Regions from separate parts of the Blautia sp. KLE_1732_HM_1032 genome, predicted to be linked through region 2. Evidence: riboswitches for the same ligand, from Rfam matches in the RefSeq annotation. Region 2 holds a riboswitch; the other holds the start of a gene.
The links. A riboswitch is a leader RNA that binds a small molecule or an ion and turns the genes downstream of it on or off. The one in region 2 is predicted to bind cyclic di-GMP.
Positions count from the first base shown of each region.

Region 1: another riboswitch for cyclic di-GMP. It lies ahead of NQ489_RS10755 (YHYH domain-containing protein); the one in region 2 lies ahead of NQ489_RS12470 (hybrid sensor histidine kinase/response regulator).

Region 1 covers NZ_CP102266.1:2,235,894-2,252,424, forward strand. The annotation lists gene NQ489_RS10735 (ArdC family protein) at 1-837, shown strand, start outside; gene NQ489_RS10740 (cell envelope integrity protein TolA) at 1,301-2,779, opposite strand; gene NQ489_RS10745 (hypothetical protein) at 2,785-3,174, opposite strand; gene NQ489_RS10750 (hypothetical protein) at 3,285-3,695, opposite strand; gene NQ489_RS10755 (YHYH domain-containing protein) at 3,730-4,311, opposite strand; cyclic di-GMP riboswitch class I at 4,427-4,507, opposite strand; gene NQ489_RS17855 (helix-turn-helix domain-containing protein) at 4,621-4,839, shown strand; gene NQ489_RS10765 (hypothetical protein) at 4,940-6,040, opposite strand; gene NQ489_RS10770 (hypothetical protein) at 6,068-6,241, opposite strand; gene NQ489_RS10775 (HU family DNA-binding protein) at 6,238-6,654, opposite strand; gene metA (homoserine O-acetyltransferase MetA) at 7,068-8,000, opposite strand; gene ligA (NAD-dependent DNA ligase LigA) at 8,092-10,053, opposite strand; partial or broken gene NQ489_RS10790 (pseudouridine synthase) at 10,187-10,789, opposite strand; gene NQ489_RS10795 (N-acetylmuramoyl-L-alanine amidase family protein) at 10,902-11,438, shown strand; gene NQ489_RS10800 (SH3 domain-containing protein) at 11,504-12,424, opposite strand; tRNA gene NQ489_RS10805 (tRNA-Arg) at 12,482-12,553, opposite strand; gene NQ489_RS10810 (hypothetical protein) at 12,761-13,591, opposite strand; gene NQ489_RS10815 (DUF6077 domain-containing protein) at 13,626-14,690, opposite strand; gene NQ489_RS10820 (xanthine dehydrogenase family protein molybdopterin-binding subunit) at 14,692-16,531, opposite strand, start outside.
Region 2 covers NZ_CP102266.1:2,593,221-2,609,751, forward strand. The annotation lists gene gnpA (1,3-beta-galactosyl-N-acetylhexosamine phosphorylase) at 1-834, opposite strand, end outside; gene NQ489_RS12430 (phosphotransferase enzyme family protein) at 867-1,982, opposite strand; gene NQ489_RS12435 (beta-galactosidase) at 2,071-4,095, opposite strand; gene NQ489_RS12440 (carbohydrate ABC transporter permease) at 4,268-5,098, opposite strand; gene NQ489_RS12445 (carbohydrate ABC transporter permease) at 5,091-5,990, opposite strand; gene NQ489_RS12450 (ABC transporter substrate-binding protein) at 6,081-7,370, opposite strand; gene NQ489_RS12455 (hypothetical protein) at 7,690-8,202, opposite strand; gene NQ489_RS12460 (helix-turn-helix domain-containing protein) at 8,290-9,225, opposite strand; gene NQ489_RS12465 (glycerol dehydrogenase) at 9,383-10,483, opposite strand; gene NQ489_RS12470 (hybrid sensor histidine kinase/response regulator) at 10,664-13,870, opposite strand; cyclic di-GMP riboswitch class I at 14,103-14,193, opposite strand; gene NQ489_RS12475 (hypothetical protein) at 14,531-14,692, opposite strand; gene NQ489_RS12480 (hypothetical protein) at 14,860-15,276, opposite strand; gene NQ489_RS12485 (ParB N-terminal domain-containing protein) at 15,280-15,837, opposite strand; partial or broken gene NQ489_RS12490 (ParA family protein) at 15,827-16,531, opposite strand, start outside.

The sequences.
Region 1 (16,531 bases), 360 kb from region 2:
TATGAAATGGTAACAGCAAGAATTATTGCAGAACTGGAAAAAGGTAATATCCCGTGGGAAAAGCCGTGGACTGGCGTGAGATCAGGAGCATTTAACCGGATCAGCAAGAGACCATATAGCTTATTAAATCAGATGCTTCTCCAACATTCCGGTGAATATGCCACATTTAAACAGTGGCAAGAGCTTGGAGGCCATGTCCGCAAAGGTGAGAAATCAGAAATCGTTGTTTTCTGGAAAATCTTTGAAGCAGAAGAAACAAACCCAGAGACAGGCGAGAAAGAAACCAAGAAGATACCTTTATTGAGATATTACAATGTATTTCATATCTCTCAGGTTGAAGGAGTTGAGCCACTTGCATCTGAACAGCTCAACGATGCGATAGAGCCAATTGAAGAAGCAGATAAGATCATCACAGACTATATCAATAGAGAACATTTGAACTTCACAGAATGTAAAAGCAATAGAGCATATTACAGGCCATCAGATGATAGTGTAGTCGTACCACTTAAAGAACAGTATAAGAACATCAACGAATATTACAGCACAATATTTCATGAGCTGACACACAGCACCGGACACAAGAATAGGTTAAACAGATTACAGACCGGAGCTGTTGCAGCTTTCGGATCAGAGACTTACAGCAAGGAAGAGTTGGTTGCAGAAATCGGAAGCGCATCTCTCATGAATCTATTAGGAATTGAAACGCCTAAGACATTCCGTAACAGTGCAGCGTATATCCAGAGTTGGTTGAAGGTTCTCAAGAACGACAACAAATTTATAGTATCAGCAAGTAGCAAAGCAGAAAAGGCAGTTAATTTCATCATTGGTGAAGCGTAAAAAAATAGGCTAAGAGAACCCAGCGTGATTCTCCTAGCCTTTATTTTTTGTTATGATCCAGTTTGCTTATTCGGGGATATTGTTCTATGTCCTGTCTGTAAAACGCCGTTGTCTCTCTGCTGCCTGTGTCTATTCTTATAAGCTATATGGGGCGGTCTGATTTCTCCGTGCTATCTGATATATAAATTAGAATGTTACGGGCTTATTATATTCTGGCAGTCGATGGATCAAAATATGGATTGTAGATTGTATACACTTTTTTCTAGTGGTATCGTGCTATCTTGATGTCTGGTTCTGATTGCCTGAATGATAATAGGATACAGAAACGGTATACCCCGGGTGGTTTACATTTCAGAGAAAAGAGCTTGTGTCTGTATGGGGTGGATGTGTTCCATTTTCATGATATGAGTAAATTTCGAAGTGGTTCGAACCACTATCAAGCTCTCTTATATAAAATTCAATTTCAAGAAAAACAGATATCTGTAGTTGCTACATCTGTATTAAAGGCAACATCTAAAATAGTTACTTTTAAAAACTCATATTCCCAAGAACAATAAATTCCATAATTAGGATCATCTTGATAAGAATCATAATCCTTTCCAAGCATTTTTTTTACATTAGAAATACAAAATTCTTGCCGATCATCCGGTTGCTTATCAAATGAAAAGGAAATCTCATCCAACAAATAGTCCGCTTCTGTATTTTCTTTTTTGAAATAGATATTTAAAAATCCTCTTTGGTCAAATAAAGTAATGTCATTTAAGGTATATTTAATAGAATATTCCCCATTAAAATTTGGCGAATCTGGCTCATAAGTTTCTAAATTAGCTAAATTTACACCTGTATATTTTTCAAAATATTCTCTATCCTTATTTTTGCAAGCAAGTAAATTGGATATCATGATAGTATCTTTGGAATCTGGGTCTATAAAATATTGTGCTATATTTTTTCGATTATTTTCATATTCGCTTTGATCTGTTTCAACTATTTCCTTGCTATATTTTTCTTTTGAATTTATATCAAATGTTTCTTGTTCTTCTCTTGAGTTTTCAGAATCCAATATTTCTTGTTCGTTATTATATGTATTTTTATTCGGATTTTTTCTCTGATAAAACGATACTATTATCGCAAGAGAAATACAAATTAATGATACTATTAAAATACATAGTTTAATTTTTTTATCTTTTGCTTCTACTTCTTTGAATTGTTGTTTTTCCTTCTCTCTTTCAGCAAAACGTTTTTCTTTTTCAATTCTTGCTTCTTCTAATATTTTACGAGTCTCTTCTTCTTCCTTTTCTTGTTTGTCATGTGCATTTTGAGCCATCAAAGGAATAAGTTTATCTTGCACAAGATACTTTTTTTGTGCATCTCTACCATTTTCACAGAAAGAACATGTTTCATTTGATATATGATTTACTTTACCGCAGGTACATTCCCAGAAATTTTCTCCTTCTTCATAGTAATAATGAATATACTCTATGTGTGGAAAGTATGTCGATAATTCTTTTCGCATTTCGTCAACAATTATATCTGGTATAGATATTTCTTCTTGCGTAATATATTCACATTCTGTTCCTGTAGAAGCATCCCATATGGTTCCATTCTCAAAAACAACTTTATCCAATTTTACGCTTAACAATCTTGTATCATCAGAAAGATGCAATGGAATTTTATTTCCATACAATTCTCCTGGATTTATTTTCATATCTTGATAAATATACCGTTCTTTTTCTACCTGAATAGGTTCACCTGCTATGTTGAATGCACTCAGATGAACAAAAATTGCTATGATGGATTGTTGTGAACGATTGATGAATTTTATTCGTCCAAGAATGTCCTTATCAACAGAATTTTGTAATAAAGCAACTTCTTCTATACTTATCGGAGAATCAATAATAGCTTTCTTTGGTTTATAACATTGTAATTTCTTAAAGTATTCCATGCACATCACCATTTATAGCCACAATTGTTACATTTGTAGCTATTCCTTATATTACTGCTGAAAATTCCAAACATTGCGCCGCCTACTGCCTTAGCACCTAAGGATATTTTGGTAATATTAGCAGATCCACAAGTAGGACAATGCGGAACATTCTTTGTAGGAGCAGTATATGATGGTGCAGGAGCAGCATATACAACTGTTTTATTTTCTTCTGTTACTGGCACATCTGTAATAACGCCACTCATTTCACCGCAAAAACATTCAACTGGTTCTTTTAATGTATATGTTTTCTTTGATTTATCTAAACTCAGTTCATTCTTTCTGAATTTCATTATCATATTGCACTCTGAACATTCTGCAAATATCCAGTTATCCTCTTCTTTAATATAATTCATATAGTTCTCCTTTGTTATGATTGTGAATGTTCAAATCTCATACATCTAAGTATAAATTTACGCTTTATTTTACAGAAGTCAATATAAGATATAGCGTAATATTATTTAAATCAATTTTCCTCTTGTGATTTATAATAGTAATAGGTTATTGCGTCATCCATTGCATTTTGCCATTCTTCGTCTGTCAACTTACCATTACCATCAACATCGTTGGCAGAGTAAAACGGATCACTTTTATCATAAGAATGTCCTTCTGAATAATCATTATCATAATCTGATGAACTGTAATCATTTGAATCATAAGAAGAACTGTAACTATTTGAATCGTCATCATAATCCGATGAACCATAATCACTGGAATACGAATCACTACTGTAATCTGATGCATTATAACTATTTGAAGATGTTACAGAAGAATCATAAGTATTATCCGATGATTCTCCACAGGCAGTCAACATTCCTATTGATGTTAACATAAGAGTCGATTTAATGAGTAACGGTAAAAATTTTTTGGTATTCATGTCTGTTAATACTTCCTTTTATCTTGTAATTGCTTTATTTAATCCCCAGTCCTTTAGCAACCATATTCACAATTGCATTATCTGTACTGTCTGATTGATTCTCGTCTATAAATTTCTTAATAGCTTCTTTAGTCTTATTTCCCGCAATACCATCAACAGAGCCACAATCATATCCTTTTTGATTTAAAACATCCTGCACAATCTTGATTATGTCTTTGGAAATTGTAACACTATTTCCCGCATTTAATTGTATTACATTAGATGCTGATGCTGTTGTAGTTGTTGTTTGTGAAGTAGAAGCTACGTCTGCTGCTCCACCAGAAAAAGATCCGCCACCAGAACCAGCAGCGCCACCACTAAATTTAAAAGTTCCCATTCCACCAGATGTCGTTGTACTCACCTCAGAAGTAGTTGATGTGTCTGACGTAGCAGCAGAACTACTATAAGGACATACACCGCCATCATGTAAATGTGCAGGATGTCCACCACAATGATAATGATAAGAACCTAAACCACTCACATTTTTATTATCATGGTGTCCTCCACTTGAATCTGTTCTTCCAGAATGTGCCTGTACTGTTCCTGGTACTGTTGAAAAAGCAAGCATTGCTGTCATCGTGTAAATAGAGATTTTCTTAAAAAACTTTTTCATCATACGCTTCTTTCTCCGTAAAATTATTTAAAAAAGACATCACTTCTCCATAAGAAAAAAGCAATGCCTTAATCATCCAAATTGCAACTGGCTGTCATACATTTGCTTAGACCCTATAGTTTTGCGCCGCCAGATTTCTCTGGGTTTGCCGTATTCTATTTCACACTTTTTTCACAATTTCTTATATGCTCCATTATATTCGTCATTGCGAAGATATTCAAGAGTAAAAAGATATTTTATGGTTATTCTATCAAGAAAAAAGAAGGATAACTAATGATTGATTACTCTCCCTTCTGGGAAACGCTCAAAAATTCAAATGAAAATTGGTATACACTGACAAATAAACATCACATGTCACATAGTACCATGCACCGTCTAAAACACAATAAGGATATTTCCATGCGTACTGTTAATGATTTATGCCGTATCCTTAATTGTCAGATACAGGATATTTGTGTGTATGTCCCATCAGATGACGATCAGCCATTATAATCCTTATATTCTATACGTCATAAATTCTATTTTTTCGCTATGAAAATGTAAAAAAATAGGCATACCAAGGATTATTTTCCCTGATATGCCTATAATTATCTCAATATGGCTCTACTCGCACCGTAAGCAGCTTCTCATATATGTATTCTGGTATCTTATCTCTGTATTTTGACACCGTGATCGCAATATCACATTCTTTAAACTTCTTATAATCTGCAAAAGCTTCTTCTATTGTGTCCCGATATGGTAGATCAATTATATCTTCTGTGCCAAAATAAGTAATCTGTCCGTAATATTTATTGATTTTACCATTATATCTTACTCCAAGAGGAAGTACATTGTCTGGTGTTTCCCCATCCTTATAATGCTTTTTGCTGTTAGCAAGCAATGTATTTAATCCTTGTGGCAGAATACAAATTGTCTCTGGAGAATACACCTTACTGCCATTACCAAATAAATCCTTGTCAACTGCCATTGATTCTCCTGGTACTTCGTAATACAACTCTAAATATTGCTTGATGAATAACCGCGAATCATCTTTCCATTCCTGACACATTTCAGCATCATCATAACATTTATGTGCACTCTCACTATTATCTTCTCCCTTGCAACGACTGAAAATAGCACCGTATGCAGCCATAGCTTTACTTCTGGCACTATTGATATATTCTATATATTCCTGCTCATAGCCTAGTTCCTTCCATGTAATCTTACCTGCTTTCAGATTTCTAAAATCCTTATCAGAAACATAGATCAGATTCTTATACCAATTATCCGCAAAGTCACCGTTCTTATGCCACACTTTGAATCTGCCTCTATATTGCTTCAAAAAGCATTTTGCTACTAATTCCTCTGGACTGGTTTCTCTCTTAGTTGTCTCAACTATGATTTTGCCTGTCAGTTTCCCTCTGATTTTTTCTGGTGTTCGCCACACTTCATAGACCGTATAATGGCATTGTCCTTGTTTATGCTCATAGAATTTGTTCTTATTTGGGTTTCTATGGTTATTTACACCTCTTCCGTAATTAGAAATCCAATAGTTTTCTGTCTGCGGTACTCTTACAAATACTTCAAATGCACTGATTAATTTACATTGAATTGGATATTCTACAGGTAACATTTCTGTTTCTGGTATCTCTACCAATTGTTTATTCTCATCAAGAATATACTGCATTTTCATTTCTGTATTAGTTGACTCCATCTTTCTGCAATCCTTTCTCATCTATAATTATTCTTTTTCGGTAACAGTCATATTAACCATTGGACACCACTCAGGAGTTATATCTGGTAAAGTATCTTCACCCAGCTTACCCATATCATCTGACCTATCCTCATGGTCACAATAATATATTCTCTTATTAACAGCGTAACATTTCATATATTTACATTCTTTACATATCATTCGTTTTCTTCTCCTTCTTCGTATCCATCATCTTGATTATTTGCTTCTTCTTTGAGGTAATCTTGATATGATTTACAAGCACGCTTTAACCTCGCACAAGGTTTAAATTTCGGTAAATATCTATCTGGAATCTCATACACATTTTTGCCTGTTCTTTCCATTCCAGAACGTACTGTTTTTTCTTTATAAAGTTTAGGTGCTACAGTGAAAAATCCATTTAATGATAATTTATCCCCATTAGCCAAAATGTCCTCTATTGTACGAAGCATATAGCGGATTGTCCAATAGGTATCCCAGTAATTCCCGCCTAGCTTATCTTTTGATATTTTTTCATATTCGTGCAGTCTATTAGCTTCTCGCAATTTGTCATGTACCATTTTAGTAAATTCTGCTTCATATATTGTTTTGTTCATTGTCATTTCCTCCTTGTTATTGTCTATGAAGTGCTTATTTTTTCAAATATGCTTTATTTCTCCGTTATTTATTTCAAATTTGATAAACCATTTCTCATACTAATTCGCAAACTTTACCTATTATTTTTAAGCACTAAAATAAGCCCACATACCTGTAGTTATACAAGTACATGGACTTATTTAGATGTTTAAAATATTCAGTTGGCAATGTCAGGCATTTACTGTGTGAAATTCCCTATTATACATTTTTAGGTATATGTCATACCCCATTTTTTTTAATTCCGTACCCCATTTTTACTCCATTTTTGTAAAAACTTACGTGAAATTACGGTAACTTACGTGAAGTTATTCGCCCTCGGACTTTTTCGTGTCAAATCCCGGGAAATGGCTCAACCATGCGGGTTTCATATTCCTTAAATTTCCCTGAAATCCGGTGTCCCGTACAGGTCATACGGAGTACTCTGGTATACGTAATAATTCAACCAGTTCGTATACAGGTTGTTGGCATGGGCCCTCCAGGTAAGGAGTGGTTTGTTGTTTGGATCGTCATCTTTGTAATAGTTCTTCGGGATTTCAATAGGCAGACCCTTGGCAAGGTCTCTCTTATATTCGCCATCCAAAGTCACGCGGTCGTATTCCGGATGTCCCATAACAAAGATTTTACGTCCTCCCTCTGCCATTGCAAGGAACAGACCAGCCTCTTCGCTTTCCGCCAGGACCGTAAGGTCTTTGCATGCATGGATATCTGCAATAGGAACTTCTGTGTGTCTGGAATGCGGCGCAAGAAATACATCATCAAAGCCCCGGACCAGAGGGATCTTACGGTTCAGTACCCTGTGCTGGAAAAGTCCGAACATTTTCTTATCCAGAGGTTTTTTCTCCAGGCCATAAAAATGATAAAGACTGGCCTGCGCTGCCCAACAGAGAAAGATCGTGGAAGTCACATGCTTCTCAGTCCAATCCATGATCTCAGTCAGCTCATTCCAGTAATCCACTTCCTCAAAAGGCATCTGCTCCACCGGTGCTCCTGTGATGATCATTCCATCAAATTTACGTTTCTTTATATCGGTGAATGTTTCATAAAACTTGTTCAGATGGCTGAGAGATGTATTCTTGGCTTCATGGCTCTCCACAGCCATAAATGTCACATCCACCTGCAGCGGTGTATTGGAAAGAGAACGCAGAAGCTGCAGCTCTGTTTCTTCTTTCAGCGGCATCAGATTCAGGATCAGAATATGGATCGGACGGATATCCTGGTGCATGGCACGTTTTTCGTCCATTACAAATATATTTTCTCTCTCCAGGATCTCCTTTACCGGAAGATCCCCCTGTGTTTTGATCGGCATTGTTTGCCCTCCTTATATATAAAGCGTCTCTTATAAAGGAGCCGCTCGGCTTTTTTCTTCAGATAAAAAGTATCTCCAGTCTGTACGGCCTTTACTGCACTCCGGCAAGTTTCCGAAAATCTTCTTCTGAAAGGATCGGAATCCCCAGTTCTCTTGCCTTTTTGTTTTTGGATGAATTGGACTGGATGTCGTTATTGATCAGATAATTGGTCTTTTTGGTAACTGAACCGGTAACCTTGCCTCCCAGGGATTCGATCAGCTCTTTGGCCTCACTTCGATTTTCAAAGTGCACCAGACTTCCTGTGATCACAAAATTCATTCCTTCAAAGATCTGTTCCTGTTTGGGACTGTCCTCCTGAATATGAAGAAAGCTCATCAGATGATCCAGGCGGCGATCATTATCCTCATCCCTAAAATAAGCTACCAGATTTCCGGCAATGACCGGCCCGATGGTATCAATATCACTGACCTCTTCCAGACTGGCATGACGTATCCTGTCCAGATCATTGTCAAAATGGCGGCAGATCACTTTTGCATTAGCCAGACCGATATTTGCGATCCCAAGACTGTAGATCACTCTTGGAAGTGTAGTCTCTTTCGCCCGTTCCAGACTTTCCATAAGATTATCATAGGATTTCTGCCCAAAGCCTTCCATTTCCACGATCTCATCTTTATACCGGCTGATCTCAAAAATATCGCCAAAGTCATGGATAAATCCCCTGGCAATAAATTTCTCCAGTGTTGCCTCGGAAAGTCCGTCGATATTCATGGCATCCCTGCTTGTAAAAAGCCCAAAGGATTTGATTTTCTTGGCCGGGCACTCCGGATTGACGCAGAAAAGACATTCCACATCGTTTTCTTTCTTCACTACCGTTTCCTGTCCGCAGGCCGGGCAGGTATGCGGGATCGGTGCATTACCGCTTCCGGTCAGATTTTCCGCGATCTGAGGAATGATCATATTTGCTTTGTATACACGAATGGTATCTCCAATCCCCAGCTTCAGTTCCTTCATGATACTGATGTTATGCACACTGGCCCTGCTCACTGTGGTTCCTTCCAGTTCCACCGGCTCAAAAATTGCTACCGGATTGATCAGTCCGGTCCTGGACGGGCTCCACTCAATCTCCAGAAGTCTCGTATCACGCATCTCATCGGCCCATTTAAATGCCATGGCGTTCCTTGGAAACTTGGCCGTAGTTCCCAGAGATTCTCCGTAAGCAATATCATCATACAATGCCACAAGCCCATCTGACGGAAAATCATTGGTCGTAACTGCTTCCGCAAAGTAATCCATCGCTTCATCCAGAGTTTCAGCTGTGACTTTTCGATATTCCACAACCTCAAAGCCCTGTTCATTCAGCCACCGGAACTGCACCTCCCTGGAATTCCGGAAATCTACGCCTTCCGCACTCACTAAAGAAAAAGCATAAAACCGAACGTTTCTCTTCGCTGTAATTTCGTTATTCAGCTGGCGGACAGAACCACTGCAGAGATTTCTGGGATTTTTGTATTTGGCATCTGCATCTCCGATAGTTTCGTTGATCTTTTCAAAATCCGAATAGGTAATGATGGCTTCTCCGCGAAGTACCAGTCTCCCTTTAAAAGAAATTTTCAGAGGTATGTTCTTAAATACTCTGGCATTATTGGTAATAACCTCTCCCACAATACCATTTCCTCTGGTAACTGCCTTTATAAGCTCTCCGTTTTCATAGGTAAGCACGATCGTTAAGCCATCCAGCTTCCAGGATAAAAGTGTAGGATGTTCCCCGATAAACTCTCTCAAAGCTTCTCTCTCTTTGGTCTTATCCAGAGACAGCATCGGTCTCTCATGTTCCTCCTTGGGGAGCTGCTCCACTGCCTCATATCCTACATTAACGGTTGGACTGTCTGCCAGAACGATCCCTGTTTCTTTCTCCAGTGCGCTCAGAGTGTCGTACAGGGCGTCGTACTCCACGTTGGACATGATCTCCCTGTCTTCCTGATAATAGGCCCTGGACGCTTCCCGGAGCTTTTCTCCCAGCTCCTTCATTTTTTTTATGGATGATTCGTTCATGGCTTCCTCCCGTCCTTTTTTCTGATTTTTCGGAGGAAAGCATCTCCTCCAGTTCTTTTCGTTCTTCCGGCCGGATCTCACGATATTTCCCCTCTTCCAGGCCATTAATATACAGATTCATGATCCGAACACGTTTCAGTGTTACGACTTTATATCCGAAATATTCACACATACGACGGATCTGGCGGTTCAGACCCTGGGTAAGGATGATACGAAAACTGTTTTTCCCTGTTTTTGTAACCTTGCAGGGACGTGTGACCGTATCAAGGATCGGCACTCCGCCGCCCATACCACGGATAAATTCTTCTGTCACCGGTTTATTCACGGTCACCTGATATTCCTTTTCATGGTAGTTCCCCGCCTTCATGATACGGTTCACCAGATCTCCTTCATTGGTAAGGAGAAGCAGTCCTTCGGAATCTTTATCCAGCCGTCCTATGGGATAGATCCGCACCGGATAATCCAGATATTCTGTTACTGTCATCTCATTCCGCTGTTGTCTGGTGCTGCAGACAATACCTTTTGGTTTATGAAAAAGAAGCAGGATCTTTTTTTCCTGTTTTTTTACAGGCTTTCCGTCAATACAGATCTCCGCATCCGGAAGGATCTTCATTCCTGTGGAAACCAGTTCTCCATTAGCAGTAACTCTCCCCGCTTCTGTCAGTCGGTCTGCCTCTCTTCTTGAGCAGACTCCTATATCGCTTAAATATTTATTGATTCTGATTTTTTCGTCCATTGTTCTATTATATATTTTTTCCCACGTGTTCGCAACCGGTTATTTTTCTTGTATTTTCTTTCTCATTATTGTATGATAAACAGAAATATACTTAAATATCAGGAGGAAAAACATGTCAGAGCATACTCCACGTATGAACCGGCTGCTGATCTTTGTCGCTGTTTTCCTGTGTCTGATCTGCGGTATTCTCTTTACCCAGTCATCGGCCGGTCCTTTTGAAAGCAGCAGTACTTCCGTAGTTTCCATAAATACCAGCGATATTTCGACTATTGAACCAAGTTCAGATCGCGATCACCATACAGATGCATCGATATCTTCCGGCGCTCCCTCACCTTCCGCCACACCGTCTCCTGTTTCCACAGAGATTCCCGAAACAGAAAAGGTTTCGCCGGAGGCAGAAAACGGAGTCTGGACACCGGATGGCACCAACTGGAAATTTATGGTTGACGGAACCGCCTATACCGGATGGCTTACCGACACAGATGGTCATCGTTATTATTTCAACAAGGACGGAATCATGCAGACCGGCTGGATCACCCTAGGCAAAAAACGTTATTATCTGGACGAAGACGGAATCATGCAGACCGGAACCATCACCGTAAATGGAAAAAAATACTCATTGGCAGCAGACGGTTCACTCAAAAAATGATCTTTCGTTATATCAGGGCAACAAAAATGCAGGTTCTTCCGGAACCTGCATTTTATTAACCCTTATTATTCTAACAGACCACTATAGACATAACCGGTCTGTCCATCATAATCAACCTGTATCCAGTCGCCTTCCTGCCCTTTCTTTTCAACTTCCGTTCCTGCAGAAAAACCACCGATAACCTCACCCTCTGAATCTGCGGAAGCACGAACATTACAATCCTCTGTAACTGTAAGCATTGTTCCTGCATCTGCGGAAGCACTGGCATCTTCACCAAGGCCCTGAAGGAATTCTGCCAGAGAGGGATCACTCTCCTGCGCAGCTTCATAGTCCGTCTTTACCTTTGTGATAAGCTCCTGCACATCCTTCTCAGATTCCAGTTTTTTCACATAGGCACTGATATCTGCATCGTCATCAGCACCACCTTTGATCTTCAGATTGCCGTCACTGCCCGTCTCCACATAAAACTGGCTCAGTGCCGGAACCGGAGTCTTAATTCCAGTACAGATATAATTAAAGACTACATAAACGACATACGAATCGTCCGTCAGTCCCTTCTTAGCGTAAACATTCTGTACCTCATACCCATCAATATAATCCCTTGAATTAATCTGCGACTCATCAGCCGGCGTAAATCCGTCCTCAATCGTCTTAAGTGTTGCAATGTCTTTTTCCCCAAAAGCTTTATAATAGCTCTGAATCAGCTCGGTTACTTCCGTGCTGGCTTTTTCCATGGTTGTCTCCGCATCCGTATCTGCCGCGGAACTGGCGTCTTTCTTCTCGTCTGTCTCCCCATCATTTGCCGGAGAAGAAGGATCATTTTCCTGGTTACTTTGGGCTGTTGTCTGATCTTTATTGGAATTCCCCTTCTTACCTCCAACACAGGCGCGGACGCCAAAGATCAGAACAAGCACGATCACCAGAATGGCTCCGCCTAACATAAAATAGCGAAGGTTATCTGATAACCATTCTCTGAAATCATCCAAGTTCTTGTCCTCCTTATCATAACAACACGCCGGAACAATTCCCACTGTTCCGGGTAACACACCTGAAGGGAATCGAACCCCCGCACATGGTACCGGAAACCACTGCTCTATCCACTGAGCTACAGGTGCATAATGAAAAACATAACTTCTAAATTCAGGTATGAAATTATCAAAGTAGGTTTACACTGTTTATGATTTTAACACAAATCCATGAAATTGTAAAGATTTTTTTAAACAGTACATATTCATCACACATTTTATGGTTGCTGTTCACTCCGTTCTCCGTATCATTTTACGCACTTTAGTCATTTTTCCAGGCCAGAAGGGCGAACACATTCACCCTTCAAACCTGTATACCACATATTTTTCTGTCTGTGCAATAGGGGTACATCCTGCCTGACGGATATAGTCATGATTTGTAAGATCTACCGGAAGAACGAGATAATCGGTTTCCGTTCTTTTCAATACCTGCCGGAACTTATCGATCCCTACATCCATCTGATAACTGATCACATCCATGATCACTTTCTGGATCTGGTAGGCCTTGCTGTTTTCGTAGTTTCCTACCACAGTACTTCCTGCACGATACAGGATAAAATTACGATCCAGAACAAGAATCAGTGACGGATCATACTGTCTAGCCACCAGATTCAGCTCATTGTCAAAAACAACCTTGGGTTGTTCTTTATCGCAGTCCTGATGGATCACATCGCATACTGAGCGCAGCTCATTCGGGACTTTATAGATGTTTTCCGCCATCACATAATCTTTTGCAATGCCGGGAACAGGTGTCCCCGTAGTGACGATCACTGCCGCAAGGATCAGCGCTGTTACAGCCTTCAGCCATCGAAACCTTACCGCTTCTACGATCCGTACAGCATAATAGGCAGCACCCGGGATCACCGGAAGGATCCAGATAAAGCGATAATATTCACTTTCAAAATGTACCTTTGGTATCACATATTTTACAAGAACCGGATTATATACCGTAAGTGCCAGAAAGACTAGATAATACAGGAATACTCTAGATTCTTTTCTCCTGCGGTAAAAAATATCCCAGAGTATACCTGCCAGAAAAAATACAGGCAGCATACAGCCACTCCAGTAATTTTCCATACAGATCTGCACAAAACGCAGTCCCAGTTCTTCGATCGTTACTCCCGCCATTTTCTTCTCCTATCCATAGTATCTTCCCAGTTTCCTATGATGCCGGAAATGCGATCCATCCAAGCTTCGCCGAAAAATAAACCAGGGCATACAAAAATCCCGGCAGCATACAAAGCGCATAGGGAATCGCGTAGGAAAGCTTTTTCTTCAGCACCATCACCGGAAGGATCGCCGTACTGACTACCGCAGGATAAATAAGGGAGGATCCTGAAAACGTCAACGCACTGACTGCAGCAATGAAAAGCAGCACCCAGCTCTCTTTATTTCTGCCATCTTTGTTGAGCCAGAGCCGTATACTTACCAGAAGCGCTGCCGGGATAGAAATATTTGCCAGCAGGGCCTTCCCTTCATAAACCCGCATAAACGCAAAGGTTCCTGTTGTATAGATAGAAAAAGAAAACAATTGCATCAGACACACAAAAAGAACCATCAGGTCTGCTTTTTTTTCATCTCCACGAAAAAAGCTTTTTCCGATCTGGTAGATCAGAAGATTGATCATCAGCATGTTGATCACAGACATCACGACCTTGGACTGAACGATCGGGTGGATGCCCAGAAGGACACACCACACCGCATTGTTCATCGGATATGCTGAAAGATCATAGCGGAGATTAAAATTTCTCTGGATAACACCGGTAAGCGGACTGTATCGAGCAAGAGTGTCTGTATACACGGAAGTGCTTACTGCGCCAATATAATGTGTTGCATCTGCAGTAACGTCCTGATATGCAGCCACTAGAAAACACTGCAGGATCACTGCCGCAGCGATCAAAAGCAGCAGCAGTGAATGCTTCCGAAATGTTTCTCCTATCCGGTCCAGCTGTCCCTTCCAAAGTTTATGCGAAAACAGACATGCTGCCAGTACACAAGCTGCCATGATCACCATCCACAGATACGAAAAGGTACTCAGTTTTACCCATTTCAGTGTCATAGGAACTGCAAGTATCTCAAAAACCGCAAAATACAAAAGATATCCCAAGACCAGTTCCATGGTTACTTCCGTCTTCATTTTCAGTATCCGTGTCAGCAGACTTCCTGCACAGAAAAATACCAGCAGCTCCAGGATCAGTCCGGCAATTGCCAGTATCAGCTCCTGCATTTCACACCTTCTCTCCGGCTTCTCTGGCAAGGATTCCCATTGCAACCTTCTCCGGAGTGATCGGGAGCTCTCTGACACGTACACCTGTTGCATTATAAACCGCATTGGCAATAGCCGGACAAGGTGTATCGATCACAAGTTCACCAATGGATTTTGCACCGAAAGGACCTGTCTTCTCGTAGCTGCTTTCAAACTCGATCCGTACCTTCGGAATATCCATACGGTTGGGGATCTTATACTGCATAAAGGAATTGTTACGGATCTTTCCCTTATCTGTATACTGGATATCCTCATACAGAACCATTCCGATACCCTGACCGATACCGCCTTCTGCCTGCACTCTGGCAAGATTTGGATTGATCGGGGTTCCACAGTCGATCACGCCCACATAATCAACGACATCGATCTGTCCGGTTTCCTTATCGATCTCCACTTCAGCTGCACCTACCATAAACGGTGGCGGAGAGATCGGAGAAGAATATTCTTTTACAACCTGAAGCTCACTGCAGACTCCACAGGTTGCTTTTCCTGCGATCTGCTGCAGCGTTACCTCTTTTCCGTCTTCTGTGCGGACTTTTTCTCCGTCAAAATCAGAATCCTCTGCAGATACCCCAAGCATCTGTGCGCCAAAAGCGTGGATTCTCTTTCTGAGTTCTCCGCATGCCTGGATCACGGCATTTCCGGTAGCGTAGGTTGTAGAAGATGCATAAGAACCGGAATCATAAGGAGAAATATCTGTATCCACACTGAATACCACGATATTTTTCATATCTGTATCCAGACAGTCTGCTGCCATCTGGGCAAGAATGGTATCACAGCCGGTTCCCATATCAGAACAGCCAAGTGCCAGGGTATAGGAACCATCCTCATTTAATTTAATGTCTGCTCCGCCGACATCGATCCCTGCAATAGATGAGCCCTGCATGGCCATGGCGATGCCGACACCCCGTACTTTGCCGTTACCCATATCACGGAACGGATATTTCTCATCCCATCCGATCATTTCCTTTGCACGGGCAAGACATTTATCCATGGTACAGCTGCCGTTGATCGGTACATCCGGATATCCCGGAAGTGCCTCTCCCTCCATTGGCATGTTCAGCTCACGGAATTTTACCGGATCCATACCCATCTTATGAGCCAGCTCATCTGCTGCGGACTCCACAGCAAAAATACCCTGTGTGGCACCATAGCCACGATAAGCGCCTGCTGCCTGCATATTGGTATAGACCACATCATAGGCAAAACGGTAGGCTTCTGTATGGCGGTATAATGCAATGGATTTATGTCCGGAAAGTCCTACGGTTGTAGGCCCATGCTCTCCATAGGCACCGGTGTTGGAAAGGGTATAAAGATCGATTGCCTTTACAATACCGTTTTCGTCCGCACCCATACGGATATGGACTTCCATTTCATGACGCGGAGAAGATGCGATCATGGATTCCTTTCTGGAAAAAACGATCTTGGACGGACGTCCGGTAACCCAGGTTACCAGTGCCGGAAAAACTTCGCTGACAGAAGACTGTTTTGCACCAAAGCCGCCTCCGATACGTGGCTTAATCACACGAACTTTGGAAGACGGAATATTCAGTGCATTTCCTACGATCCTTCGGATGTGGAACGGGATCTGGGTGGAAGAAACCACCGTCAGTCTCTGAAAATGATCCATATAGCAGTAGGTACGGAAGGTCTCCATCATGGTCTGCTGGTTTGCCTTTGTGTGGTAAACCTGATCTACTGTATACGCACATTTTTCCAGCATGGCATCCACATCACCCACTTCTTCTACATTGGAGGAACAGAGATTCCGTTTATTATCTCCACCGGCCGGGATCGGCATA
Region 2 (16,531 bases):
TTCTTTCGACGGGATCCGATAAGTGTTGTTCATATATCCCTGATCAATGATAAACTCCGGGCGGAACTTATATCCCACTTCCTGCTCAAACTGTTCCAGGATATAGGGACTCACCGAAGCAGAATATCCGAACCAGTCTACATATTTTTCCCGTGCCATCTCATCAAAGATCAGTGTGAACTGGTGAAAAAAGGTAGTAAATCGTACTACATTCACATAATCATGGGAATCCAGAAATCTGCGGAGGCGATCCATGGAATGTGCACGTGTTGCGGGCTGACGCACATCAAAAGTGATCTGAGGCTCTACATCCTTCCAGTCATTGACAACTGCATTGTACATATGTACCGGATCCCACATGATATATGCAAGAAAGCTTACCGTATACTCATGAAACTCTTTCGCCGGCCTGATCACAACATTTCCGTTTTCTTCATCGTATGACCATTCCTCTGTACTGACAGCTTCCCCTGTAGTCCGGTCAATGACTTCCCACCATCTTCTGATATCATCTCTTGTATTCACAGCCAGCATATCCGGATACAGATGATCCATCAGATGGATCTCCAGAGTATCCGACACTGCCGTGTGAAAAGATGTCATGATATACATCTGCTGGATTTCTTCCGGATGGGCCTTTGCCCAGGCATTGTCCTTTCTGGTGGTATAATAGGTTGCATAAATCTTTGCGCCGGTTTTCTTCAGTTCTGCTGGAAATTCCGTTCCGTCACAGTCACGGATGGCATCTGCACCCCACTCATCCAGCATTTTCAGTGTCTCCGGAATCACATCCAGATCTGTCGGAATAGTCACTCTTCCTTTTGTTTCGCTCATCGCTTTACCTCCATTGTAAAAACCCCTGTTTTTTATTTCTGATATTTTTTCACGATCGTCTGCATAGTATCCCATTTCTGTTCCATATCTGCCACCAGCTTAAACTGTGTGCGGCAGCGGTCCAGATTATGTTCTTCCCGGTCGATCTTAAAATAATGATCTCCTTCCAGATAATCGGTAAGAAAGCGAATGCCGCATTCATAAGTCATCACCTTAGCTCCCATGGGAAGCATCTCGATCTCTTTTGCACTGAGCTTATCTCCACAGCTTTCCAGAAAGCCTTTTACATAGATTTCATAGAGCTCCATATCACAGGAAACTTTGCTTAAATCTTTCTCATCCTCCAATGCAGTGCTGGCCCCGAAACGAATGGAATCTCCAAAATCATTCATAGCAAGTCCCGGCATAACCGTGTCCAGGTCCACTACACAGATTCCCCTTCCTGTTTCCAGGTCGATCATAACGTTATTCAGCTTCGTATCGTTGTGTGTTACCCGAAGGGGCACCTCACCTTTTGCCAGAAGCTCACCGAATACATTTGCCAGATACTCATGCTGAAACGCAAATGCGATCTCTGCTTTTACGGATGCGGCACGATGACAGCTGTCCTTCTCTATGGCATTTTTCAAAGTCTGAAAACGTTTCTTTGTATCATGGAAATCCTTTATCGTTTCATGCAGAGTCTCTGCCGGGTAATCTGCTAGCATTTCCTGGAATTTTCCAAATGCAACTGCACTTTCATAAAAATCCTCCGGTTTTTCTGCCAGATCATAGCTTACTGCATCGGTAATAAAAATATAAGCTCTCCAGCATTCTCCGTTTTCATCTGTCAGGAATGCCTTCCCGTCCTTTGTCGGAATCAGGTTCAGAACCTCCCGTTCCGGATCTCCTCCCTTCTGAAGAACTTTCTTTTTCAGATGCCCGGTGACTCCGGCAATGTTCTCCATCAGTTCTTCCGGTTTCTGAAAGATCTCCCGATTGATCTTCTGAAGGATCACCTTAATGGACCCCATCTCTCCGATCCGATATCTAAGCATATAGGTTTCGTTGATATGCCCGCTTCCGCAGGGGCCGCAGGAAACCAGTTCTCCGGTAAATGCAAACTGATCCGCTATTCTTTTTATCTCTTCTTTTGGTGTACCTGCCATTTTACCTTCTCTTTCCCAGACAGCAGTAAAAAGCATACCGTCCGAAAACAAATATGCTTTATACTTTTTGCTGTGTTTTTTACTGTGATTATTTTTTCCGCTTTAAAATCCTGGTGGCAAGCGGAGCAATATTTTCATCTGTTGATCCGTAGAGAACTTCGTAATCCCCCGAGACAGAAACTGTTTCTGTCTTTTCTCCGAAGTTCTGGATAAACAGATATTCCGTATCCTCATTTTCTCTGGTTGTCACAGAAATACCTTCCGGTATAAATGTAAGCGGCATCTTCACGCCTGCTTCCTCTGCTGCCCTTCCCAGAAAGTCCTCATAAAAGGCTGCTTCCATATCTGCCGCCACATAATAAACATGGCCCTTTCCGTATTTCTTGTGAGTCAGTACCGGATACCCCTGATAGAAATCCCTTCCATAACGCAGCAGTACTTCCGCATCGGAAACCTTTGCAAGCTCACAGAGATTTTTGCAGGTATAGCTTTCTGTAATTCTGAGATGATTTCCTGTTTCCGGGATACCTACGTTTTCTTCCCAGTCATAAAGTGCATCGATCTCTTCCGTACGGATACCAGCTGCTTCCATCAGTCCGTGAGGGGTTCCCTCCAGATAGCATTTATCTGTTTCATCTACAAGTCCGGACCAGTAGGAAATTACCAAAGTACCACCGTTTTTTGCAAAAGTGCGAAGCTTTTCGGCATATCCATGATAAAACATGTAGGCCATCGGTGCCGTTACCAAACGGTACCGGGACAGCTCATGTTCCATATTGATGATATCTGTATTATAGCCTTTTCTTCGGAGAGCACGATACTGTTTCAGTACAGTTTCCTGATAATGCATATCCTCGTTTCGAGGTCCCTGCGCATCCTTCAGCGCCCAGTCATTTTCCCGGTCATAGAGAACAGCCACCGGAGACTTCGTCACGCTTCCAGCAGTTTCCCGGATCTGCTCCAACGCTTCTCCTACCTCTGTCACTTCGCGGAAAATACGAGTATCATCCCCACCGTAGTGATCGATCACCGCACCATGGAATTTCTCAGAGGCTCCCTGGCTCTGACGAAGCTGGAAATACAGAACACTGTCTGAACCATGAGCAACTGCCTGCAGAGAGGCAGCCAGATGTATTCCTGGTTTTTTCAGCTTGTTGATAGGCTTCCAGTTGGTCGCAGAGGGACAGGATTCCATCAGAAGAAACGGTGCTTTCTTGATGCTTCGCATAAGATCATGCTGCATGGCTCCGTCCAACGCTGTGGTATAATTGTCTTTTTTATGCCAGCTTGGATAATTATCCCAGGATGCAATATCCATAACATCCTTAAATTTTTTATAGTCCAGTCCGTTGTAGTCATACATCAGATTGGCGGTTGCCGGAAGCTCGGAACCACCTGCACGGATCGCAGAAATCTCATGCTTCATAAAATCCACAGTCCTGTCTGTAACAAAACGTTTCCAGTCCAAGGTAAGTGCATGAAGAGCATTTTCCCCCTTTGGCGAAGGACTTTCGATCTGATCAAAGCTGTTATAGGTATGGCTCCAGAACGTTGTGCACCAGCTGGAATTTAAATTTTCGATGGTCCCGTATTTTTCTTTCAGCCATTCCCGGAATTTTTCCCGGCACAGAGGACAGTGGCATTCTCCGCCATATTCATTGGAAATATGCCACAAAAGCACTGCGGGATGTTTTCCGAAACGTTCAGAAAGCTTCTTATTAATATTGTAGACTTTTTCCCTGTATACTGGAGAAGTATAACAGTGATTATGTCTTCCACCGAAAAATCTTCTCGTGCGATCCGGATCCATGCGAAGAACTTCTTCATATTTATCTGCCATCCATTTCGGTCTTGCTCCGGATGGTGTGGAAAGTATCGTATAAATTCCTTCTTTATACAGATTATCGATCACTTCTTCCAGCCAGTCAAAGTTATATCTTCCCTCTTCTGGCTCCAGCACTGCCCAGGAAAACATTCCCATGGAAACGGTATTGATATGGGCTTTTTTGAAATATTCGATATCTTTTTTCAGAATATCCGGTCTGTCCAGCCACTGCTCAGGGTTGTAATCGCCACCGTGCAGATAATGGTCATATCTGATCTGCTCTGCCATTTTTTTATCTCCTTATGATTTGATTCGCATCAAGCGGACAAAAGCATCCGCTTTGCTACGAAGCTTTATACCAGACAACTGCTCTGGTCAAGAAAAGGATCCTGCATAATTCAGTTAAAGCATATTATACAATATACCTAAAGATTTCAGCAGCATCCTTTTTGTTTTAAAATTATTTTACAGCTCCAGTAATGCCCTCTGCGAACTGTTTCTGTAATACGAAGAATACGATCATGGTCGGAATGGAACAGAATAATACGCCGCACATCAGCATGCCGTAATCCGTTACATATCCTGTGATCAGATTGGCGATCAACATCGGCATGGTCATCGCCTTATTATCTGTCATGATTACCTTCGGCCACAGATAGGAATTCCATGCATTCATAAATGTGATAACTGCTGCCGCCGCATAAGTAGATTTCATAGTCGGGATAAACATCTGGAAAAAGATCCTTACCTCGCTTAATCCGTCAATCCGTGCTGCCTCAATGATATCGATAGGAAATGCTCTGGCATTCTGACGGAACATCATGATCATAAATGGTGTGGAAATGATCGGAAGGATAAAACCTACCGCTGTATTTAAGAGTCCGGCTTTTGAAAACATCTTAAATAAAGGAACCATCGTTGCAACCTGCGGAACCATCATTGCAAGAAGCAGGGTGGAAAACAGTCTGTCTTTCCATCTGTCATGATATACCTCAAAGCCATAACCTGCGATAGAACAGATCAGAAGGCAGATCACTGTAGTAAGAACTGCATAAAACAGAGAGTTTCCAAGAGCTCTCCACAGCGGCTGCTGTGCAGTCAGGTTTTTAAAGTTCTGCATAAAATATGTACCCGGAAGGATACGGCCTCTGGATACATCTGTGGATGTATTGGTTGCCGCAGAGATCATCCAGTACAGTGGAAATACAGAGATAAATGATACGATGATCAGAAAAATATATGTAGGGATCAATCTTCTCTGAATTGCGGATTTATTCTTTTTCTCAGTCACGTGTATCACCTACTTTCAAATTGATAAAGGCCAGGATCGCTACCATGATAAATATGATAAATGACATTGCTGCCGCATATCCGAAGTTTGGCACGTTGATGAAGCATGTATTATAAACATAATGGGACATTGTGATGGTTGAGTTCGCCGGGCCACCTTTTGTCAGGTTGACAGACTCATCAAACAACTGCAGTGTACCATTGATCGACATAATAAATGTCATGATAATTGTCGGTTTCAGAAGTGGTACGGTAATTTTCCAGAAGGTCTTCCAGCCATTGGCACCATCGATCTTTGCTGCCTCGTATACAGAATATTCAATATTCTGAAGACCTGCCAGATAGAACACCATGTTATATCCTGTCCATCTCCAGATCAGTGCGATGATGATCACGATCTTTGCACTTGTGGAGTTACCCAGGAAGTTATAGCCAGTTGTTAAAATTCCAAGTTTGATCAGGATGCTGTTGATCAGACCGTCTGTTGCAAACATAGAACGGAAGATCAGAGAATAAGATACAAGAGATGTTGCACATGGAAGAAATACACATGTACGGAAAAAGCCTTTAAATTTCAGATCCTTGTTATTCAGAAGCTGTGCAAGCAGGATCGCAAGGACCAGCATGATCGGTACCTGAATAATAAGATACAGGAAAGTATTGACGATGGACTGCTGGAATACCTTATCCATCATGATACGTTTATAGTTACTGAAGATCGGATCCGCAAACCTCATGTTTGCTCCGGCACCTGTCTGTAAAGAAATGATAAATGCGCGGATCATCGGATAAAAACTCATGACAGCGATCATAATGGTTGCCGGTGCCAGAAAGATCCAGCCGGCCGCTCTTTGTTTCGCTACCAGAGACATGCCACTTTTTTTGGAATTCACAGGAACTCCTCCTTTCAAACATCTAAACCTTTACATAAGACAAGGGACTGCATGCAGTCCCCTGCCCTGTATTTCATTAATATTTCAGCTTTACTCTGTCATCTTGAATGCCAGTGTATCCTGTGCTTCCTGAAGTGCAGATTCTTTATCTGCGCCGTTTACAATATTAACAACAGCTGTGTTGATGCACTCTCTTGCCTCATAGTGGTACGGAGTTTTTGTAAATTCCGGAATGTGTGAAGAGTACTCTACAATTGTTGAGAAGATCGGCTGGTTATTGAAGAACTCGCTTGGCTCATTGTAAACCTCAGACTCACCAGCCGGCAGGTAGCAGGAAATTGCACCTGTTTCCGGAAGGATTGCATCATAGAAGTCTGTGCTGGAACCAAATGTGCTTGCAAGGAAGTCCTCAGCAAGCTCTACATTCTTGCAGTTGGATGTAATGTACCAGGAAGATCCGCCATTGTTTGCATAGTTTGTAGCTGTATCAACGCCGTCAACTTTCGGCATTGTTGTGATCTGCCACAGACCCTTCTGATCCTCTGTTCCCATCAGTGTAGCTGTGATCCAGTTACCGTTAACGATACCGGCAGCCTCTCCGCCTGTGATTGTGGAGATGTACTCATCCCAGTTATTTACTAATTTAACAACATTGTTCTTTACAAGATCCACATAAAGATCTACGCATTTCTCTGCTACATCGTTGCCAACGATATAAGCCTCTCCGTCATCATTTACGAAGTTTGCTCCACAGGACTGGATCATCATCATCAGAGTATCGCCACCTGTTGCTTCACTTGTAAGGAGATATTTACCTGTTTTTTCGTGAACGTCTTTTCCGATCTCCATGAATTTGCTCCATGTGATATCTGTAAGATCATCAATGGTATATCCTGCTTCTTCCAGGATATCTGTACGATAGCAGGCAATTGTTGCACCGTTATCAAACGGAACTCCGTAATGTGTGTCATCTACCATGGAGTAGGACTGTTTCAGTTTTCCGAAATCATCCCAGTTGATATCCATATCCTTCAGATCTGTAAAAGCATCCGGATAACTCTTCAGATATTTCTGATAGCTGTTGTCCTGCATCAGAACGATGTCCGGAAGTGTGCTGTAATCTCCGGCGTTTGCTGCTGTTGTAAGTTTGGTCTGGCAGTCATCAGAAGATGTCTCAACTACATCAACCTTGAATCCTTCGTGATCCTTTGCATACTGCTCACCTGCAATATTCATAGCCTTGATGTTGAAGTTCTGATCCCATGCCCATACAGTCAGGGTGTTATCGTCATCACCTTTTGCATATACTGCTGTAGTAGTTGCAGCAAAAGACATTGCCATGATACCTGTCATTAATACTGCGAGTAATTTTTTCTTCATTTACTTTTCCTCCTTTATTAAGCATTTCCCGTTTGCTTATGAATAGATTATAGCATCCGTATTTCCTCTATAGTTTGCAGAATTGTTCATATAATGTGCAATTTCAACCATTTTATTGATTGTGCACTATTGTCACGCTATATTTTTACAAAAAATATGCACTTTGAGGATTTTTTCTTTTTACATTCGTCAGGATGCCCAAAAAAGCCTTCTTTTTTGACATTGTGCGAACATTTTTTGTCAAAAAAGAAGGTTTTTGTTTCTATTTCATAAAATTTTATGTTGTTTTTCATACATATTTCACAAACATTTCTGCATATTATGCAAAATAAACCCTTTCAGGAAACTGCGTTTTCATCGTATGCAGCATTTCCTCTGTCAGATCCAGAAGAAGTTTTATTTTACGTCCATCTTCCTGAATGATCATGGTATAGTAAGGCACATCATCTTCATAAGAGGTATAATCGTATTTTTTCAGTTTCTCCGTTCCGGTATTCTTTTTATATTTTGCCACTTTTTCATGATAGTGAGGTGCTGTCACTTCCATCTCCTCAAGCTTCAGCACGTGAGCTGTTTTACGATATTTTTTACCATAGATCACATCTATGGTCAGTTGTCCGTTTTCCATGGTATATTCATAGTCTCTCTGGCTGAATATGTCATAAGCAAAGTAAAGCAGCGCCAGAAGAAATCCCGGAAGCATGAATGCCTGAGAGATCGTGATACCCATCAGTACAAAAATTGCCGCAAAGATCACCATTACTTTTCTGAGAGCTCCTGACATATGTTTCTTTTTTCTGGAGACCTGCTCCACAATCCTGTAATCGTACATTTCTTACCTCTTTCTATCTGCCTGATCCGCATACAGTCTGATATTTCTATTCTGTCGTGACAGATCCACAGATCTGGTTTTGTTGTTTTACCAGCCTTCCTCTGAATGGATGTCAAACTTAAGAAGCTGCTGTTCATAGTTCTCCGGACGTTTTCTCCACTCCAGAGGTGTCATTCCCGTAACCTGACGAAAATTCCGGTTAAATGTGGAATTGGTGGTAAAACCACACTTATGTGCTATATCTGCAATTGGCTGATCTGTTTTTTTCAGATAATCACAGGCCGCCTGGATACGGATCGTATTAATGTATTCCAGCGGGCTCATCTTCATATAAGTCGTAAATATCCGGCGCAAATGAGTTTCACTGATATGACAGTATTCTGCCAGTTCGTCAATACGAAGATCCTCCATGTAATGATCAGAAATATAATCCTGGAACCTGGAGATCATATCCATGACTTTTCCTCTGCCTTCGCTGCAACGTTCTTCGCTTGAATCCCGGTTTATCCTTGCGATTTCCACAAGAAGCGATGCCAAAACTCCCTTAGCTTCTTCCAGATAAAATTCCTCTCCATCCCGCATGATATCCAGGATCTTAAGGATCTTACCTGCCATGGATCGGTTTTCTTTTTCATTCAGAAAAAGCGATCTGGAGTTGATCCGCTGAACGATTTTTTCTTTTTTTACCGAATTATTAATAAATTTATCCAGGAATCCTTCTACATCAATAAAAAGATACTCCCAGCGGCTGATAGTTCCAATATCACTGTTTGTGGTATGTGGATAATTGGATGGGATCACCGTAAAATCCCGGTCATGAAACTGTACCTTATCCTCTCCAAGTATCATAAATCCCTGTCCTTCATAGCAGAATCCGATTTCCAGATAATTATGAAAATGGAGATAATCGATATCGTTCCCATAATTCTGAACCCACTTCTGTCCAAGCAATGCAAGGATGGGGCTCCCCTCCGGCATCTTATAATATCGAAGCTCCATTTTGGGTTTTCGTTTTTTTGCCACAAATATTCCTCCGTATGTTTTCTGTTCCAATATTTACTGATCTTTCTGTTATATTACAGCCATACATAAAAAAAAGCAACCTGCAGGATAACAATACTTGATAACTCTTGTTTCTGCAGATTGCAATTTTTATATCAGCTATTTACTTTTTATCTGTTTATTCCTCATCCAGGTAATATCTTCCATATGCATCTGCCGCTTTGATTGCTGCAAATACAGTTTCCGGTGTAACTTCAAATGGCATGTTGTGAAGTGTATCATTCTCCGCACATGCAGTTGTGGCAACTTCCATAAGCTGCTCATCCGTTACCTTCCCAGCTCCAAGCTCTGCCAGAGTAACAGGAAGTCCTACTTCTATGCACCATAAGATGATCTCTTCCAGATCTTCCTGGGGAATATTCTCCAGTACCAGCTGTGTGATGGTTCCGAATGCAACTTTTTCTCCATGATACATATGATGGCATTCTTCCAGTACAGTAAATCCGTTATGGATCGCATGTGCACCTGCAAGTCCTGCACTTTCAAAACCAATTCCAGAAAGAAGTGTATTAGCCTCAATCACTTTCTCAACTGCCGGTGTGCATACTCCTGCTTCCAGAGCTATCTTAGCTTTTACGCCCTCATCCATCAAGGTATTAAAACAAAGTTCAGCCAGTGCCATGGCAGCCTCTGTTGTCTTACCTCCTGCACAGGAAGTTGCTCCGCTTCTCTTGCATGCCCTTGCCTCAAAATATGTTGCCAGTGCATCTCCCATACCAGCCACAGTAAGACGAACCGGCGATTTGGTGATGATATCTGTATCCATCAGAACAAGATTCGGATTCGCCGGAAGAAACAGATATTTTTCAAAAACTCCTTCTTCTGTATAAATAACAGACAAAGCACTGCAAGGGGCATCTGTAGATGCGATCGTCGGACAGATAAATACCGGTGTTCCCGCATAGTATGCAACTGCCTTCGCTGTATCAAAGATCTTTCCTCCACCAATACCAATAGTAAGATCACACTGCTCATCTTTTACGATCTTTACCAGACGATCAATCTCACTGTTACAGCATTCTCCGTTAAAATAATCAAAAACCACCTCACAGGTACTCTCAGCAAAGCTCTCTTCGATCGTTTTACCGATTCTTTTATATCCGCCTTTACTGATCAGAACCAACGCTTTTTTTCCGCTCTTTGCAGCATAAGTTCCAAGATTCTTCATTTCTCCCGCACCCTGTAAATATTTGGACGGACTGATTAAAATTTTTGCCATTTTATACTTCCTTTCTTTGTTTTCAGAAGTCAGCCTCCGCATCCGGCTTTTGTATTTATATTATAATTGCTGTATTTTTTTATTGCAAGGAGTATTTGAGGATTTATGCAGCATCACCTGAGTTACTGTTACTGTTCACTCTGTTCCTAGTAATATACTTTGTGATCACATGAAAATCAGTTACAGCCAGCTTTCCAGAACATCATTCAGCTTATTCATATCCAGCGGTTTCGCGATATGTCCATTCATGCCTGTATTTTTGGCCAGCTGTACATCTTCTGCAAAAGCATTGGCAGTCATGGCAACAATAGGCAATTTTCCCTTTTCACCCGGAAGGCTCCTGATTGCTGCAGTTGCCTCATAACCATTCATGACAGGCATTTGGATATCCATAAAAACAAGATCATACAATCCTTCCGGAGAAGCTTCCACTTTTTCAACTGCAATTTTCCCATTTTCTGCCGTTTCCACTTTTGCACCTGTCATCTGTAAAATTTCACCAGCAATTTCTCTGTTCAACTCATTATCCTCAACCAGCAGAATCCTTTTTCCCGTGTAGTCTGATTCTGACAGCTTCTCCAGATAATTTCTTGCTATTTTTTCTTTTCTTCCTGAAGTAAACTGCCGCAGTGTTGCCGTCAGCCGGGAACGGAACAGCGGTTTTGCAATAAAAGCATCTATACCTGCAGCCTTTGCTTCTTCTTCAATTTCGCTGAATTCATAGGATGTCAGTACAATGATGGGGATCTCTTTTCCTATCCGCTTCCGGATCTGTCTGGCTGTTTCTATGCCATCCATATCCGGCATCTTCCAGTCTAAAATAACAGCAAAGTAATCATCTTTCAACTCATGCCGTGCATAACAGCGCTCAACCGCTTCCCTGCCAGAGAGAACCCATTCACCCATAATACCGATTTCCTTTAATGTTGCAACTGTACTTTCACAGCATGTCCTATCATCATCCACAACCAGGACCGGCAGATTCATCAGATCTCTGTCCTGTTCTTTTTCTTTTTCCTGAAGCTCCAGATAAATTGTTACTGTGATTTTAGTTCCCTTGTGCAAGGTACTGTCCACTTTAATAGTGCCATTCATCAGGTTCACAATATTTCTGCTGATTGCCATTCCCAGACCAGTTCCCTGGACTCTGGTTGTCCGGTGGTCATCCGCGCGGCTGAACGGCTCAAACATGATTTTCTGGAATTCCGGTGACATACCGATCCCATTATCCTCAATCGTAAATTCATAGCATCCAAGTTCTGAAAATCCATTTGGCTTTTCCTCTATGGAAAAAATAATATTCCCGCCATCCGGTGTATACTTGATCGCATTACTCATCAGATTCACAAATACCTGCTGAATCCTCAAGCTGTCACCACAGACAGCCTCATGTTCAATATGATTGATGTGTATATCAAAATTATGTTTATGTTCATCAAGCACCGGTTTCGTAAGTGTAATAAGATTATCTACCAGCTCTGACAGATTGAAATCTTCCTGTGCCAGTGTCATTTTTCCACTTTCAATACGTGCCATATCCAATACTTCATTGATCAGCCCCAGCAGATGGCGGCTTGATTCTGTGATCTTGCCGAGGCATTCAATGACTCTGTCCTGGCTCTCAACATTTGCTCCTGCGATTGCTGTCAGACCCACAATCGCATTCATTGGTGTCCGGATATCATGGGACATATTGGAAAGGAATTCTGTTTTCGCACGATTTGCATTTTCTGCGGACCGGTAAGCCTCCTTCAGTGCCTGACGGGATTCAATCTCTGCTTTCTTCTCCTGTGTCACATCCATGGATGCCAGCAATACCTTTTCCAGCTTTCCATTCTTCCATTCCAAGGGAATATAAGAAGCGATTTTATAAGTCTTTTCATCCAGGCTGCAATACTCAAACTTATAAATATCATTTTCACTTTTCAGTTTTTTCCGAATATTATCCGGGGCTATCAGGATATCTATAGCTTCCAATGGTTCCAGTGTCTTATATTTTTCAAGAACCTGCATCTGAAAATCATGATAAAATCCCAGAGGTTTATATATCATCTGTCCATTCAGATTGTAGAATTCATATCTGTCATTTTCCAGATCACAGACAACAAAGCGGTCAACCAGACGCACTATGCTCTGGATCAGCTGCTCCATGGAAGCATTATCCGCTACCATCTGCAGATGCCGTGTGCTCTCTACCTTTGCCTCTGTGATATCACGCAGAAAGATCATGGCATATTCTGAATCCTCTATTTCACCACGTATGACCACATTGCGGACCCATCGTTCTTCTCCATTCAGAGTGATACGGCACTCTAAAGCCAATTCGGTTTCCAGCCCCTTCAGCCTTTCTGCAATATAACCACGGTCGTAAAAAGAGGATACCGCCTTCTTATCTGTCTCCACAACATAGGAATCCACAAAATGCCGGATCAATTCATCCCACGTATGACTCTGTTCAAAGACGGTCATCAGGGACGGTTCAACCTTAAAGGTATCAAAAGTATTCGCTTCCAGATTCACATAATACTCGCACAAATCTGCTTTCGTAAAAGCCCGGTGGAAAGCAGCAGATTTTTGTGCCTGCATGATTTCTTTTTTCTCCCCATCAATGTTAATAAAAATCCCGGCAATCCTGCTGGCAGAACCATCCAGACGGCGTATTACTTCTGCCGATGCCCGAAACCACTGGTATTGATTATCCTTCATTCTCATACGATACTCTACCTGGTATTTTATCTGGTTCGTCTTATCCTTAATTGCCGCCTGAAGCTGCACCATTACTCTTTCTTTATCCTGTGGATGCAGAAGATCTGACCAGGATTCCAGTTTATTCGGAAAGTCCAGGGTGTCATGATAGCCAAGCATTTTTCGAAATTCATGACTCCAGTTTGCATTCACAATCTCACTGTTTTCGTCACAGTCAAAATACCAGAAGCCGGAATAGATAGCCTCATTGAGCAGTGCCAGATTTACATGATCCCAGTTGACCTGTACGGACATAACCCATATCTGTCTGCCCGCCTCATCTGTCGCATCCTCTTTACAAAGCCGTACATTATTCACTGTACCGTCTGCTGCAAGGATCTGTGCTTCCCCTGTTCCGTGAAGCTGCAAAAAACGGTCTCGCTCCAGTACATCTTCCTCGTCATAAAAGAAATTTCTCAATGAGCCTTTTGTCTGTTCCATGAAAGTATCGAATGTATATCCTGTACTATGCAACAGCAGATTATCCACAGACAAAATAGACAGGTTTTGGTCATAAGATCCTGTCATTATACCTACCCCGCCATTATTTTCCAGTGTTTTCTGTACGGCCTGTGACATGGCCTGTGTCTGCCCCGTTACAGTCTCACCTAATGAATATATTTTGTCTTCATAATTTTTCATTTTATAAAAGTCCTCTCTCCGTCTTATGCCTTCTTCATCCTGCTTTTATCTGTATACAGAAAACCTGTCCCTGCTAGTTTTGTTACCCATTTTTGCATACAAAAAGGACATCTGCCAAAATCTGCCAGTGTCCCTACTATATTCTTTAAAATCACACATCTATATAGTATAAAAGGTATCGGAATCTCTCCTGTTCAAACATCTTTTCCATATATTATGATGATATGGAAACAGTGGCAACCGGCTGACATGGTCAAACTTTCTGACTTTAGTCCCTTCTGGCTTTGCGACCCTGCCTTTCAACAGGTTTGCCTTTAAAATAATTTTCATTTTTTCCAAAAATAAAATACCATGTGGTTTTTCTTACGTCAATAATATTTTGGTGGAAAATTTACATATATTTTAACCGAATCAAGTAACTCCCCTGTGGAGGTTGCGAAAAGCAATAAGCTGTGGGTGAGGACCTGCTTGTATCAGGAAGAGTTCAAGCTCAATGTCATCAACTGAATATCTTTATCCGATAATGACTTACTATTTCATTTGACATGAGCGCACAACCTTTATTGAAGTCCCAAAATGAATGATTTGCATATCTATGTATTAAAACTTTGCTATCGCAGAACTTAATTCTACTATGATGACAATTAAAAATTGTATAATTTATTCCTCCTTTCCAACTTTTTTATATATTATAAAATAATCACCATCCTTATCACAAGCCATCTCTTTTGAAATCGTTAAATTATTTTCTCCCACCCATCTGCCATTTATCATGTCTCTTAATACTCCACACAGCCTGCCGCAGTGTATTACTGCGGCCATGCTGATGACACGGATGGGACACCTTATGCTTATGAAATATAATACAGGATCCCATCAATGGATATTCCGGATTATGTATATACCACATATGTCTGGTATTCCGGGACATGATGGTCACATCCCGATCATCCATATAAATAATCTCAAAATACCCCAAATCCAGACATTCAAGATCTTCCCTGCCAAACACCTGCTGCCTCCTTTCCAAAATACCCTTCCAGTGCCTTCTCCAGGATCTCCTGCACTGCTCCGGCATCCGTCTGTGCAAAATACTTCTCATACAATTCCACCGGCAGTTTCGCAGACACACTCTGCGGCTTCTTCCGTTCTTTACCCACCAGCACACTCTCAATTCCTTCTTTTGTAATCTCCTTTCCCATCTTCCGCAGTTCCAATGCCTGCTTCGATTTCAGTTTCTTTCCCTCAGCCTCTGCCACCTGCTGGATCAGCTTCTGCATCTTCACATTCAGATAAGACAAATCCACAGCGGCCACCATTGCCAGCGTCCCCTTATCCACAGCATCCTTAAGCTCCGGAATCAGCCGGTCCAGCCGCATGTATCTGGCAATATTTCTTCCAGTCATTCCTTATTCCTCACCAAGTCCATCACGGTTTTTCTGTGACTTGTGGACATTGTGTCCACAGGTTTCTTCCAGAGCCTCGATTTCCTGCCGGATATCATTCCGTTTCCCCTGGCTGCTTATCTTCTCATAACGTGCCACCAACACTGCTGTCTTTTCTGATGGAAGCAGTTCCGCAAAGGATCTCTGCAACAGGTTTGTCTCGATCAAATATACATAAGCATCCTCATCAAACAGATCCGTCTTCACTATCGCCGGTACCTCTGTCAATCCTGCTATCTTTGCCGCATTGGTTCTGTTATGCCCTGCAAGCATCTCATACCCCCTTGCAGCCTTCCTCACAATCACCGGATTCAGCACACCATACTCCCTAATGCTCTGTACCATGTCTTCCAGGCGATCTCCCTCATACAGCTGGAATAGATGATCATGAAACGGATGGATTTCCTCAACAGGAATAGAAACAATCCCATTCACAGGTGTTGGCGTATTCTTCACCGGATCCTCAGCAAGAAGATCCAGTGCGTCCTGAAATACTTTTCTTTTTGGCGCATTAGCTTTCATCCCCAGTCACCTCCTCTGCCAGATTCCGGTATGCTTTACAAGCCTTATTCTCCGGTGCGTACTCCAGAAGCGGCTCACTATAATAAATTGATTCTCCCACCTTTACTGTGTTTGGTATGATGCTCTTAAAAATCCGGATCTGTCCATCAAAAGTATCCGTCAACTGTTCTGTGATTACCTTACAGAGATTTGTTCTGGCATCACACATAGTCAGTAAGATCCCTGCAATCTGCAGGCGGTCATTCAGTCTGCTTCTGACTTTCTTCACTGTCCGGATAAAATCCTGCAATCCCATCATTGCCAGAAGCTGCGGATTGACAGCAATAATCACCTCATCAGCCGCCGTCAGTGTGTTAATCGTCAATGTTCCGAGCGATGGACAGATGTCTACAATAATATAGTCATACAGTCCTCTCAGTGGCTCCAGAATGCCGGCCAGCATCTTCTCTGAACCCATTTCCATCCGCAGCTTACTGTCCACTGCCGAAAGCATCATGGATGATGGAATAAAGTCCACACCGTTTCTGCTCTGAATAAATTCTGATGGATCCGGCATTTCCTCATCTTCCAGCCGATTCATCATCAGATGTCCAATCGTCACCGGTACAGCCGCAGGATTTTCTACTCCGAAGCAGGTTGTCAGATTTGCCTAGCTGTCAAAATCAACAGCCAGAACCCTTTTTCCCATCTCAGC